Regions from separate parts of the Pseudarthrobacter sp. RHLT3-21 genome, predicted to be linked through region 1. Evidence: predicted binding sites of a transcription regulator. Region 1 holds the regulator's gene; the other holds the start of a gene.
What was found. Region 1 encodes HrcA, which represses chaperone genes, less so after heat shock. Its sites were predicted from a motif close to TTNGCACTCGNNNNNNNCGAGTGCNAA; they were not measured.

Region 1 (5,499 bases):
TTGCGAGGTTAGGGTGCGGGTGGGGATTACTTGATCCAGCGCAGGTTGTACTGGTAGCGGTGGGGCTGGCCCTTGTTGACATGGATGCCTGCGGAAACGGAGAAGCAGGTCAGGGCAAGCCAAATCAGCGTGGCGATGACGGCGAAGATGTTTCCCACCACCGGAATGAAAACCAGGACGTTGGCCACCAGCGCCGCAATGGTGGGCGGCAGGCTGAAGTTCAGCGCTTCCTTGGATTCCTGGGCGGTAAACGGCCCGCGCTCACGGAAAATCAGGTAGATCAGCAGCGACGGAACACAACCGAGGATCCCGCCAAAGTGTGCCAGCGTGGCCCACTGGCGATCTTCGCTGGCCGTCAGGGGCAGCGCATTTGCCGGAACGCCCTGGTACTCGGAGCGGCCCTGGCCGCCGTGGTCGTCCCGGTGCTCGCGTGCGTTTTGTGCCACGGTTTTCTTCCTTCGAAAGTGCAATGGTGCTGGGTTGGAGTATGCCGGACTGAAGCAACGGCAGCCTCCGCAATACCAAGAATACTGGTTCGGCCACCAAATGCCGCCGCCAGCAGCCGGATTCGGCGCTAGGGGACCGTCAGGAAGTCGATGACTTCCTCCACTCTCCCGAGCAGTGATGCTTCCAGGTCCGCGTAGCTGCGGACAGCACCGAGCAGCTTTTGCCAGCCAAGGCCGATGTCTTCCTTGGTGGCGTGCGGCCAGCCGAACGCTGCCAGGATGCCGGTTTTCCAGTCCTGTCCGCGGGGCACCACCGGCCATTGTTCGATGCCCAGGACAGCGGGACGGATAGCCTGCCATACGTCAACGTAAGGGTGCCCGACGATCAGGACATTCCCGGCCGCGCCGGGGGAGGCCATCACGTTGGCAGCGATGCGCGACTCCTTCGAGTCCGGGACCAGGTGGTCCACCAGGACCCCCAGCCGCCGGCCCGGACCGGGACCGAAGGCTGCCACCGCCCCCGCCAGGTCATCTATGCCGTGCAAAGGCTCGACGACGATGCCCTCGACGCGGAGATCGTCACCCCAGACTTTTTCCACAAGTTCGGCGTCGTGTTTTCCCTCTACCCAGATTCTGCTCGCCTTGGCCACCTGGGCCCGCTGGCCGGCCACACGGACCGAGCCGGACGCCGTCCGGCCGGCGGCCACGGCGGCTGGCTGCCTGGGCGCCGGGGGAACGAGCCGGATGGGCTGTCCCTCCAGGAGGAACCCGAAGCCAAGTCGGAAGGACCGGGACTTTCCGCGCCGGTCTTCGAGGGCTACGACATGCATGCCGCCGGACTTCTCCACCCGGGTCACAGCCCCCACCCAGCCTGACTGGGCGTCTTCGAGAACCATGCCGCGTTCCACGGGAACCTCAGGGAGTTCGCTTCTGACGGGCGCGGTGATCTCCTGCGGACCCCAGTTCTGGTAGTGCATGGATTGATTCCGCCTTGCCGCTAGATCCTGGCCCGGAATTTCGCCCGGAGCGGTACCAATGCTAACAACGGGGTGACTCATATTAGACTGTTAGCACTTAGGCATGTCGAGTGCTAACCCTGCAGTGACCACGGATGGAGGTGGAGTATGAGCGAGCCGCGCAAACTCGAAGTACTGCGCGCCATCGTGGAGGACTATGTGCACTCCCGCGAGCCAGTGGGTTCCAAGGCGCTCGTGGAACGCCATCACCTCGGAGTGTCCAGCGCCACCATCCGCAACGACATGGCGGCCTTGGAAGACGAAGGCCTGATCACGGCCCCGCACACCAGCGCCGGACGGATCCCCACGGACAAAGGCTATCGGCTTTTTGTGGACCAGATTTCAGCGGTAAAGCCGCTGTCCCAGGCGGAACGGCGTGCAATCCAGTCGCTGCTGGAGGGTTCAGACGATCTGGACGACGTCCTGGACAGGACCGTCAGGATGCTGTCACAGCTGACCAACCAAGTCGCCGTGGTCCAGTACCCCCATCTGAGCCGCGCCACCATCCGCCACATCGAATTCGTCCTGCTCGCGCCCCGGCAGGTCCTGGTGGTCCTCATCGCCACCACGGGCAAAGTCGAACAGCGCGTGATCGACGTCGGCCAGGACCTCGGCGACGACGCCATCGCCGCCCTGCGGACACACTTCCTCGGATCGTTGGCGGGCACTTCGCTGAGCCGGCTGACGCCGTCGCTGCCGGGAGTCGTTTCCTCCGTCAGTCCGGGTCAGCGCGCGGCTGCCCAGGCTTTGGCCCAGGGTCTGGAAACGCTCGCCCACAACAGCCGTGAGGAACGCATGGTCATGGCCGGAACGGCGAACCTTGCCCGCTCCAACGTGGATTTTCCGCTCAGTATTGGACCAGTCCTGGAAGCCCTTGAGGAGCAGGTTGTCCTGCTGCGCCTCTTGAGTGATATGGCACAGGATCCCAGGGGCGTGGCAGTCAGTATCGGGCGTGAAAACCCTTACGACGGGCTCGCGGAAGCCTCCGTGGTGGCCACGGGCTACGGACCTGACAGCACCGCCAAGATCGGTGTGCTGGGCCCCACCCGGATGGACTATCCCACCACCATGGCCGCCGTCAGGGCAGTAGCCCGTTACCTTTCAAGAATTCTGGGTCCGTAACAACACCACGGTCCAGGCACGAAGAGCAGTGCCGGCAGCCCGGCTGCCGGCAGTACAACAAGGAAGAGATACGAACTTTGAGCAGCCACTACGACGTCCTCGGAGTCTCGCCGGAAGCCACCGGGGAAGAGATCAAGAAGGCCTACCGCAAGCTGGCCCGCACTCTTCACCCGGACGTCAACCCCGGGGACGATGCATCGGACCGCTTCAAGGCCGTGACCCATGCCTATGAGGTACTTTCGGACCCGCAGAAGCGCCGGATCTATGACACCACCGGCAACGAGAACGGCACCGACAACGGCTCCGGCGGCGGCGGATACTCCGGCCAGGGCTTCGCGTTCCAGGACATCTTCGACACGTTCTTCGGTGCCGGCGGCACCTCCGGCCCCGCGTCCCGGGTCCGCCGCGGCCAGGACGCGCTGATCAGTGTCCGGATCGAACTCCGCGATGCCGTGTTCGGCGTCAACCGGAAACTCGAAGTGGACACCGCTGTCACCTGCCCCACCTGCAACGGCTCATGCTGCCGCGAAGGAAGCCACCCTGTCCGCTGCGATATCTGCGGCGGCAGCGGCCAGGTCCAGCGCGCGGTGCGCTCCATCCTGGGCCAGGTCATGACGGCGGCCCCGTGTGGCAGCTGCGAAGGCTTCGGGACGGTCATCAAGGACCCCTGCAACGAATGCAGCGGCCAGGGCCGCATCCGCAGCCGGCGGTCGCTCACCATCAAGGTGCCGGCCGGTGTTGCCACAGGCACCCGGATCCAGCTTTCCGGGCAGGGCGAAGCGGGCCCGGCCGGAGGACCGTCCGGGGACCTGTACGTGGAACTCCGGGTCAACAACGACGCCACCTACGCCCGTGACGGTGACGACCTGCACGCCACGCTGCACATCCCGATGACTGCCGCCGCACTGGGCACTGAGCTGTCACTGGAAACCTTCGACGGGCTGCAGGAGATCGACGTCAAGGCGGGGACACAGTCCGGGGAGATCATCACGCTCCGTGGACTCGGCGTGACGCACCTGCGCGGTTACGGACGCGGGGAGCTGATGGTCCATCTGCAGGTGGAGACACCGGCGAAGCTGGATGCCGCGCAGGAGGATCTCCTGCGGCAGTTGGCGAAACTGCGGGGCGAGCAATTCACGGAAGGCAAGCTGGCGGCCAGCGGCGGCGTCTTTGCCAAGCTGCGGGACCGGTTCGGTAACCTGTAGCGGTGAGCAATCCCGTATTCTTCACCGGTGCCGGGTCGCTGGACGAGCTCGTGCCCGGTGGTCGCTTTGTCCTTCAAGGGCCGGAGGCCCGCCATGCCGTGACCGTGAAGCGGCTCGCACCCGGAGAAGCGGTGGACATCGCCGACGGCGCCGGAAAGCGGCTGACGGGAACTGTTGTTTCGGCGTCGCCCGCGGAGCTCACCGTGGAATGCTCCGCCCTCGTAGTGGAGCACCAGCCCGATATCCGGCTCGTGCTGGTCCAGGCACTGGCCAAGGGGGACCGCGATGAACTGGCCGTGGAAACGGCAACTGAACTGGGGATCGACGCCGTAGTTCCCTGGCAGTCCGAGCGGTCGATCGTCCGCTGGAAAGGTGAGCGCGCCGCCAAGGCCCACGCAAAATGGCAATCCGTGGTCACTGCCGCCGCCAAACAGGCACGCCGCGCATGGATCCCCGAGGTGCGCGCCGCCGTCGAAACGCCTGGCCTTGTGGCGGCCGTGGCGGCAGCGGATCTGGCTGTAATCCTGCACGAAGACGCGGTCCGGCCGCTCCGTTCTGTCCTGGAATCATGGCAGGCCACCCAGGCTGACGCCGGGCCCCTGGAAATTCTGCTCATCGTTGGCCCGGAGGGCGGAATCAGTCCCCGCGAAGTCACTCGGCTTTGCGACGCCGGTGCCGTGACGGCGCTCCTGGGACACCACGTCCTGAGGTCATCCACGGCCGGACCGGCAGCGGTTGTTCTGGCGAGCGATGTGTTGGGACGCTGGACTGCTCCGGTATTCTGAGGCCGCCTGCTACCGGACGTTGAAGTTCCGCGTATCCACATTCAGCTCCGGGTCGCTGCCGGCCGCATCCACCTGCGAAACGCGGAGCTCGTAACTCCCCGAGGACAGGCTAAGGGCAAGCGTAAACACTCCGGATTGGGCCGCTTCGGCCGCTGCGGTGGTCTCCCCGGTCAGGTAGGGCGTCTTGTTCCCGTTCGCTTCGGCCCGCAGGATCTGCCAGCGGAGCTTACCGCCCGGAACGGTGCTGCGGCCGGTGATCTTGACGCTTCCGCCGGCCAGGTCCGTCCCTTCCTGCGGATCGATGATCCACACGGGCGCGACCATGCCGGCAGCTCGGGACATGGGGTCGCCGAGCTGGACGTGGTCGAAGGCAACGTAATCGGTGTGGCTGTCCACCAGGATCCTGACCTGAATCTGCTGGCCCGAGTCGATCAGGCCGGAACTCGCTGCCGCTGCCGTCGCGGTAAAGACCAGCTGCTGAATGGCGCGACCGGCCATGTCGGCATCGAGATTGCTGTTAAAGGCATCCTCCGAGATGTCGACGGTGATGACGTTCTTGCCCGAGATGGACGAGGCGAGTTTCTCAGGATTCTGCCAGGGCGTGAAGAAGTCCGGGTCCAGCGGCTTCTCGGACATCATGGCCCGCAGGGCGCGGGTCACCGGATTCTCCTGCTCCGGAACGTCCCGGAATTCCCTGTACAGGAACACATTGCTGTTGCTCCGGCCAATCCAGTAGACCGGTGCCTTGTTAGATGACTGCGTGGTTTCCAGGGGCGCGCTGGTGGAAGGTGCCCCGGGGGCTCCCGTGGCGGCCGGGCTGGAGTTTGCCGTCAGGTTGGGTTCAGGGCTGGGGTCCGCGATGCAACCGGTGAGAAGGAGAAATGCTGGCAGGAGACCCAGGAGACGTTGCGGACGGAAACGCGGC
Region 2 (5,499 bases), on a different contig from region 1:
CAGAAAGAGTCATCGACGCGTTCGAGGCCGAACATCCCAACATCAAGATCAAATCCGAGCCGGGCGAATGGGCCAGCTACTGGGACAAACTGGCCACCACCACCGCGGCCAATGACGCACCGGATGTCATCCAGATGGACCAGAAATATATCGCCGAATACGGTGGCCGCGGGGCGCTGCTGGACCTGTCCAAACAGGGCGGGATCGACACCTCAAAGCTGGACAAGGAATCACTGGCGTCCGGCCAATACGACGACGCACAATACGGGCTGAGCACCGGGAAGAACGCGTATGTCATCATGGCGAACACCAAGGTCTTTGAGGCAGCAAACGTGCCCGTCCCGGACGACACCACCTGGACCTGGGACGACTTTATGGACACCGCCGCGAAACTCAGCGCGGCCGGTGACGGGAAGAGCTACGGCGCAGCCTATGGCAGCAACGAGGCGGACCTCATCATCTGGCTTCGGCAGCACGGTGAAAACCTCTACTCCCAGGATGGGAAACTGGATTTCGACTCCGCCACGGCCGCTTCGTTCTGGGAACGGCTGAAGGAACAGCGCGAATCCCAGGCCAGCCCGCCGGCCTCGGTGGCCACCGAGGACTCCGGCGCGGGCCTTGAGGAGAGCCTGTTCGGCACCAACCGGGTGGGCATGGCATGGTGGTGGACCAACCAGCTGGGATCGCTGGAAACCACCACGGGCAGCAGCATCAAGATGCTCCGCGCGCCCAGCACCGGCGGGAAATCTGCGGATAACGGCATGTACTACAAGCCCACCATGTTCTGGTCCGCGTCCTCACGGTCCAAGCACCCGGAAGCGGCGGCAACCTTTATCGATTACCTGGCCAACAGCCCCGCGGCAGGCGCCATCCTCATGACAGACCGCGGCGTGCCCAGCAACTCTGAGATTGTCGAGGGCATCACCCCCACCCTCAAGCCGGCAGACACCACCGTGGTGGCCTTCCTGAAGGACATCGCACCGGACATCGCCGACGCGCCTCCCGTCCCGCCGGTGGGTGCTGGCAGCGTCCAGAACGTCATCAAACGATTCACCGACGAAGTCCTCTACGACCGGATGACTCCCCAGGCGGCCGCCGAGGCCTTCAAGAAAGAAGTCGAAGGAATGCTCGCCACCGCCCGCAAGTAACGGAGCCCGCGGCCTGCACGCCAGGCAACCAGGCGCCAGTCGCTGGTCCTTAGCCAGGCAAAAATAATGCGGCCCCCTCCAGTGGAGGGGGCCGCATTATGGTTTGCGCGGAACGTATTCCGGGCGTTGGGGGCTAGAAGCCGCCCATGCCGCCCATGTCGTCGCCGCCACCCATGGCCGGAGCGTTCTTCTCCGGCTTGTCGGCCACTACAGCCTCGGTGGTGAGGAACAGACCGGCAATGGAAGCCGCGTTCTGCAGTGCAGAGCGGGTCACCTTGACCGGGTCGTTGATGCCGGCAGCCAGCAGGTCGACGTATTCGCCGGTTGCTGCGTTCAGGCCGTGGCCTGCAGGCAGGCCGCGGACCTTGTCGACAACAACGCCCGGCTCGAGGCCGGCGTTGAAGGCGATCTGCTTCAGCGGGGCGTCGATGGCAACGCGGACGATGTTCGCACCGGTTGCTTCGTCACCTGTCAGGTTCAGGTTCGCGAACGCCTTGGCGCCGGCCTGGATCAGTGCAACGCCGCCACCGGCGACGATGCCTTCTTCAACAGCAGCCTTCGCGTTGCGGACAGCGTCCTCAATGCGGTGCTTGCGTTCCTTGAGCTCAACTTCGGTTGCGGCACCGGCCTTGATGACTGCAACGCCGCCGGCCAGCTTGGCCAGGCGTTCCTGCAGCTTCTCGCGGTCGTAGTCCGAATCGGAGTTTTCGATCTCGGCACGGATCTGGGAAACGCGGCCAGCGATCTGGTCGGCGTCGCCGGCACCTTCAACGATGGTGGTTTCGTCCTTGGTGACAACAACCTTGCGGGCGCGTCCCAGGAGTTCCAGTCCGGCGGTCTCCAGCTTGAGTCCGACTTCCTCGGCGATGACCTGGCCACCGGTGAGTACAGCGATGTCGGCCAGCTGGGCCTTGCGGCGGTCGCCGAAGCCCGGAGCCTTGACGGCAACGGACTTGAAGGTGCCACGGATCTTGTTGACGATCAGGGTGGCCAGGGCCTCGCCCTCGATGTCTTCGGCAATGATCAGCAGCGGCTTGCTGGACTGCATGACCTTTTCCAGGACAGCAACCAGTTCCTTGACGTTGGAGATCTTAGAGTTGACGATCAGGATGTAGGGGTCCTCAAGGACCGTTTCCTGGCGCTCAGTATCGGTAACGAAGTAAGCGGAGATGTAACCCTTATCGAAGCGCATGCCTTCGGTGAGCTCGAGCTCCAGGCCGAAGGTGTTGGACTCCTCGACGGTGATGACGCCTTCTTTGCCCACCTTGTCCAGGGCTTCAGCGATCAGGGCGCCGATTTCGTCGTCACCGGCGGAGATGGAGGCAGTAGCCGCAATCTCTTCCTTGGTTTCGATTTCCTTGGCGGAGGCCAGCAGTTCAACCGTGACGGCCGCTACTGCCTTCTCGATACCGCGCTTGAGGGACAGCGGGTCAGCGCCGGCCGCGACGTTGCGCAGGCCTTCCTTGACCAAGGCCTGCGCCAGCACGGTAGCCGTGGTGGTGCCGTCGCCAGCGACGTCGTCCGTCTTCTTGGCAACTTCCTTGACCAGCTCGGCGCCGATCTTTTCGTAAGGGTCGTCCAGCTCGATCTCCTTGGCGATGGAAACACCATCGTTGGTGATCGTGGGGGCGCCCCACTTCTTTTCGAGGACGACGTTGCGTCCACGCGGGCCGAGGGTGACCTTGACGGCGTCGGCGAGGATGTTCAGGCCCCGCTCAAGACCGCGGCGTGCCTCTTCATCAAATGCAATGATCTTGGCCATAACGGCAGTAGTCCTTTCGGGACAGTCGTTAAGAATGAACCTCACTGCAGTGCCCGCGACGGACGATCCTTCACCGGCGGCCTCTGTATGCCACGGCTGGGGATCTCACTCCAGCTAGGTATTTCTCTCGCTCCACGACCGCCGCCAAGCTCCGCTGCCGGAAAAACCGGACGTCGCTTTAGCAGTCGGTACGTAAGAGTGCTAACTCAATAATTAGCACTCCCTAGGTGAGAGTGCAAGCGAAAGACCCCTTAAATCGCGCCGTCAGGGCGACCCGTTCGCCACTGGCGATCAGCCTGCGGCCCGGCCTGCCGCCTCACGGCCGGTGAGCACTGCCCTGTTGTCTGCGCCGTAGGTGAACACCATGTAGTTGGCCGTGGTGATGTCACCGTTGGAATCGAAGGCAACCGGCCCCGATTCGCCGTCGTAATTAATGTTTGCCCCGGTTTTCAGGACCGCGACGCAGTCGGTGTAGGACAGGCAGGGCTTGATGGCCGGGCCAGAGGCCTGCGCGGCGGGCTGCCCGCCTGCCGTCCCGCCGGACACGGCGATCAGGTTGGCGGCGATGGAGCGGCCGGCGTCGTCGTCAGCTTTGGCTGCCGCCAGGACTGCAAGGTTCACGGCGTCGTAGGTCTCTGCGGCGAACGAAAGGTCTTTCAATGCCGGGTTGACCGAAACAAGCCGGGCCTGGAAGTCCGCGGACGGCAGCCGGCCTGGCACCACTGCACGGGCGCCGTCGAGGGCCTTGGATCCCAGCCCCGGACCGTACTGGGCGAAGGCGCCGTCGCTCAGGATAATGCTCTTGCCCGACAGCCCCGCGTTATTGAGCTCTGCGAGGGCACCCTGGGCGTCGTCCCTGGCGATCAGCACCACGGCGTCAGGCGTGGCAGCCTTGGCAGCGGCTGCCGCGTTCCCGGCGTCGCCGGGCTTGAATGCGGCGGTGGAGACCGTCTCGAGGCCGGCGTTTTTGGCGGCACTGGTTACCGCGGCCGACACGTCCTTGCCGTAGGTACTGTCCTGGTGGACCACGGCAAGGCTCTTGGCGCCGCCGTCCTTGGCCAGTTTCACCAGCACCGAGGCCTGGGCAACGTCCGCCGCGGCCGTCCTGAAGTAGTAGCCGCCGCTCTTATAGCGGGACAGGCCGGCAGCAGAGTTGGCCGGCGAGACGAGCGGGATGCGGGCAGTCGAGAGGACGTCGATGGCGGCGGCGGCGTGGCTCGAGTCCGTGGGTCCGATCACCGCGTCAGCGTTGGCTGAGGCCAGATTCCTGGCCTGGGCATCTGCGCCGTCACCGGCGCCGACCACCAGATCGACAGGCCTGCCCTTGTGACCGCCGGCCGCGTTGATTTCCTTGATGGCAAGTTGCGCCGCAGCGAGCTGCGAGTCGTTGAGGAAGGCCTGCTTCCCTGTGCTGTCCTGGATCAGCCCGATCCGCAGCGTACCGTCACCGGATGCCTCAGCGGATTCAACGCGGGCGTTGCCCCCTGATCCGGCACAGCCGGCCAGGGCCAACAGGAGCGCCGCCCCCGTAGTTGTGTGGACCATTGTTGAGCGCAGGCTGCGGGAGATCACTGAGCGGGCCGGACGCTTTCTGCCTGCGGGCCTTTCTCGCCTTCGCCGACTTCAAGTTCGACGCGCTGTCCCTCATCCAGGGCACGGTAACCTTCGCCCTCAATGGCCGACCAGTGCACAAAGACATCGTCCCCGGAGCCGTCCACCGTAATAAAGCCGTAGCCCTTTTCGGCGTTGAACCACTTAACCGTTCCCAATCCCATGATGTCCACTCTTTTCCGTCGTGCCGTCGGTCCCCGTCGGAAGTGTGCCGCTTGTTGCGGACCGAAGCCTGAAATCACTCTAGCGATAAGCCATCCGGCGGGCCGAGCCACACTGCCGCTCCGGTGCCCAAAAGTTATTCAGGCGTGACCGCGAGGCGTTACTGGTAGCCCGGCCCCAGGACAACAACCAACGGCACCTGGAATTCCTGGCTCTCCACCAGGGTAGGAATGTTCAGGAGTTCCGAGACTGCTTCGGCGTTGGCTTTTTGCGCCGGGCCCGAATAGAAGATTGCGGATGTCTTCTGCGGTGCGCCGCCCCAGTTCCCCACCTGGCCCAGTGTCCAGCCATCGGCTTGGACCATCGAGCTGATGCGTCCGGCGAGCCCGGCCGTACCGGCCGCGTTGTAGATGGCAACGCGCTGGGTCTTGTCCAGCACCGCCGCGGAGGGAACGGCACTGGGCGAAGCGCTGGGATCTGCCTCCGGGCTCTCAGAGGGCTCCGGGTTCGCGAAGGATCCAGCGCTGACCGACGGTGCCGCGCTTGCCTCGGGCGCCACGGTTGATTCCAGGCTGGTGGAGGCTTCACTGCCGGTCTGGGTGAACCCGAGCTTGGGAAGGATCAGGAAGGACATCACTCCGATGGCCAATGCCGCAACCCCCACCGCAAGGATGGGCCACAGCTTGCGGCGGGCAGGCGCCGAGGCCGCACGGTGGACTCCTTGCCGCGAGGCGGACTCCGGAACCTTATCGAATTCATCCCGAGCGTATTTGGTCATGGTGGGGAGACGTCCTTGTTGATTGCTGCTGATGGCTC

Region 2: a site for HrcA is predicted at 3,089-3,115, ahead of groL (chaperonin GroEL). Genes of this name have one in related genera too.

The regions. Positions count from the first base shown of each region.
Region 1 is NZ_JBWZCI010000015.1:58,185-63,683, reverse strand. Features, by position in the region: gene AC50YA_RS15590 (DUF4870 domain-containing protein) at 27-446, opposite strand; gene AC50YA_RS15585 (DUF3097 domain-containing protein) at 575-1,423, opposite strand; gene hrcA (heat-inducible transcriptional repressor HrcA) at 1,571-2,584, shown strand; gene dnaJ (molecular chaperone DnaJ) at 2,662-3,789, shown strand; gene AC50YA_RS15570 (16S rRNA (uracil(1498)-N(3))-methyltransferase) at 3,792-4,574, shown strand; gene AC50YA_RS15565 (GerMN domain-containing protein) at 4,584-5,499, opposite strand, start outside.
Region 2 is NZ_JBWZCI010000006.1:7,629-13,127, reverse strand. Features, by position in the region: gene AC50YA_RS08485 (ABC transporter substrate-binding protein) at 1-1,148, shown strand, start outside; gene groL (chaperonin GroEL) at 1,282-2,910, opposite strand; gene AC50YA_RS08475 (ABC transporter substrate-binding protein) at 3,202-4,455, opposite strand; gene AC50YA_RS08470 (cold-shock protein) at 4,479-4,685, opposite strand; gene AC50YA_RS08465 (LytR C-terminal domain-containing protein) at 4,844-5,461, opposite strand.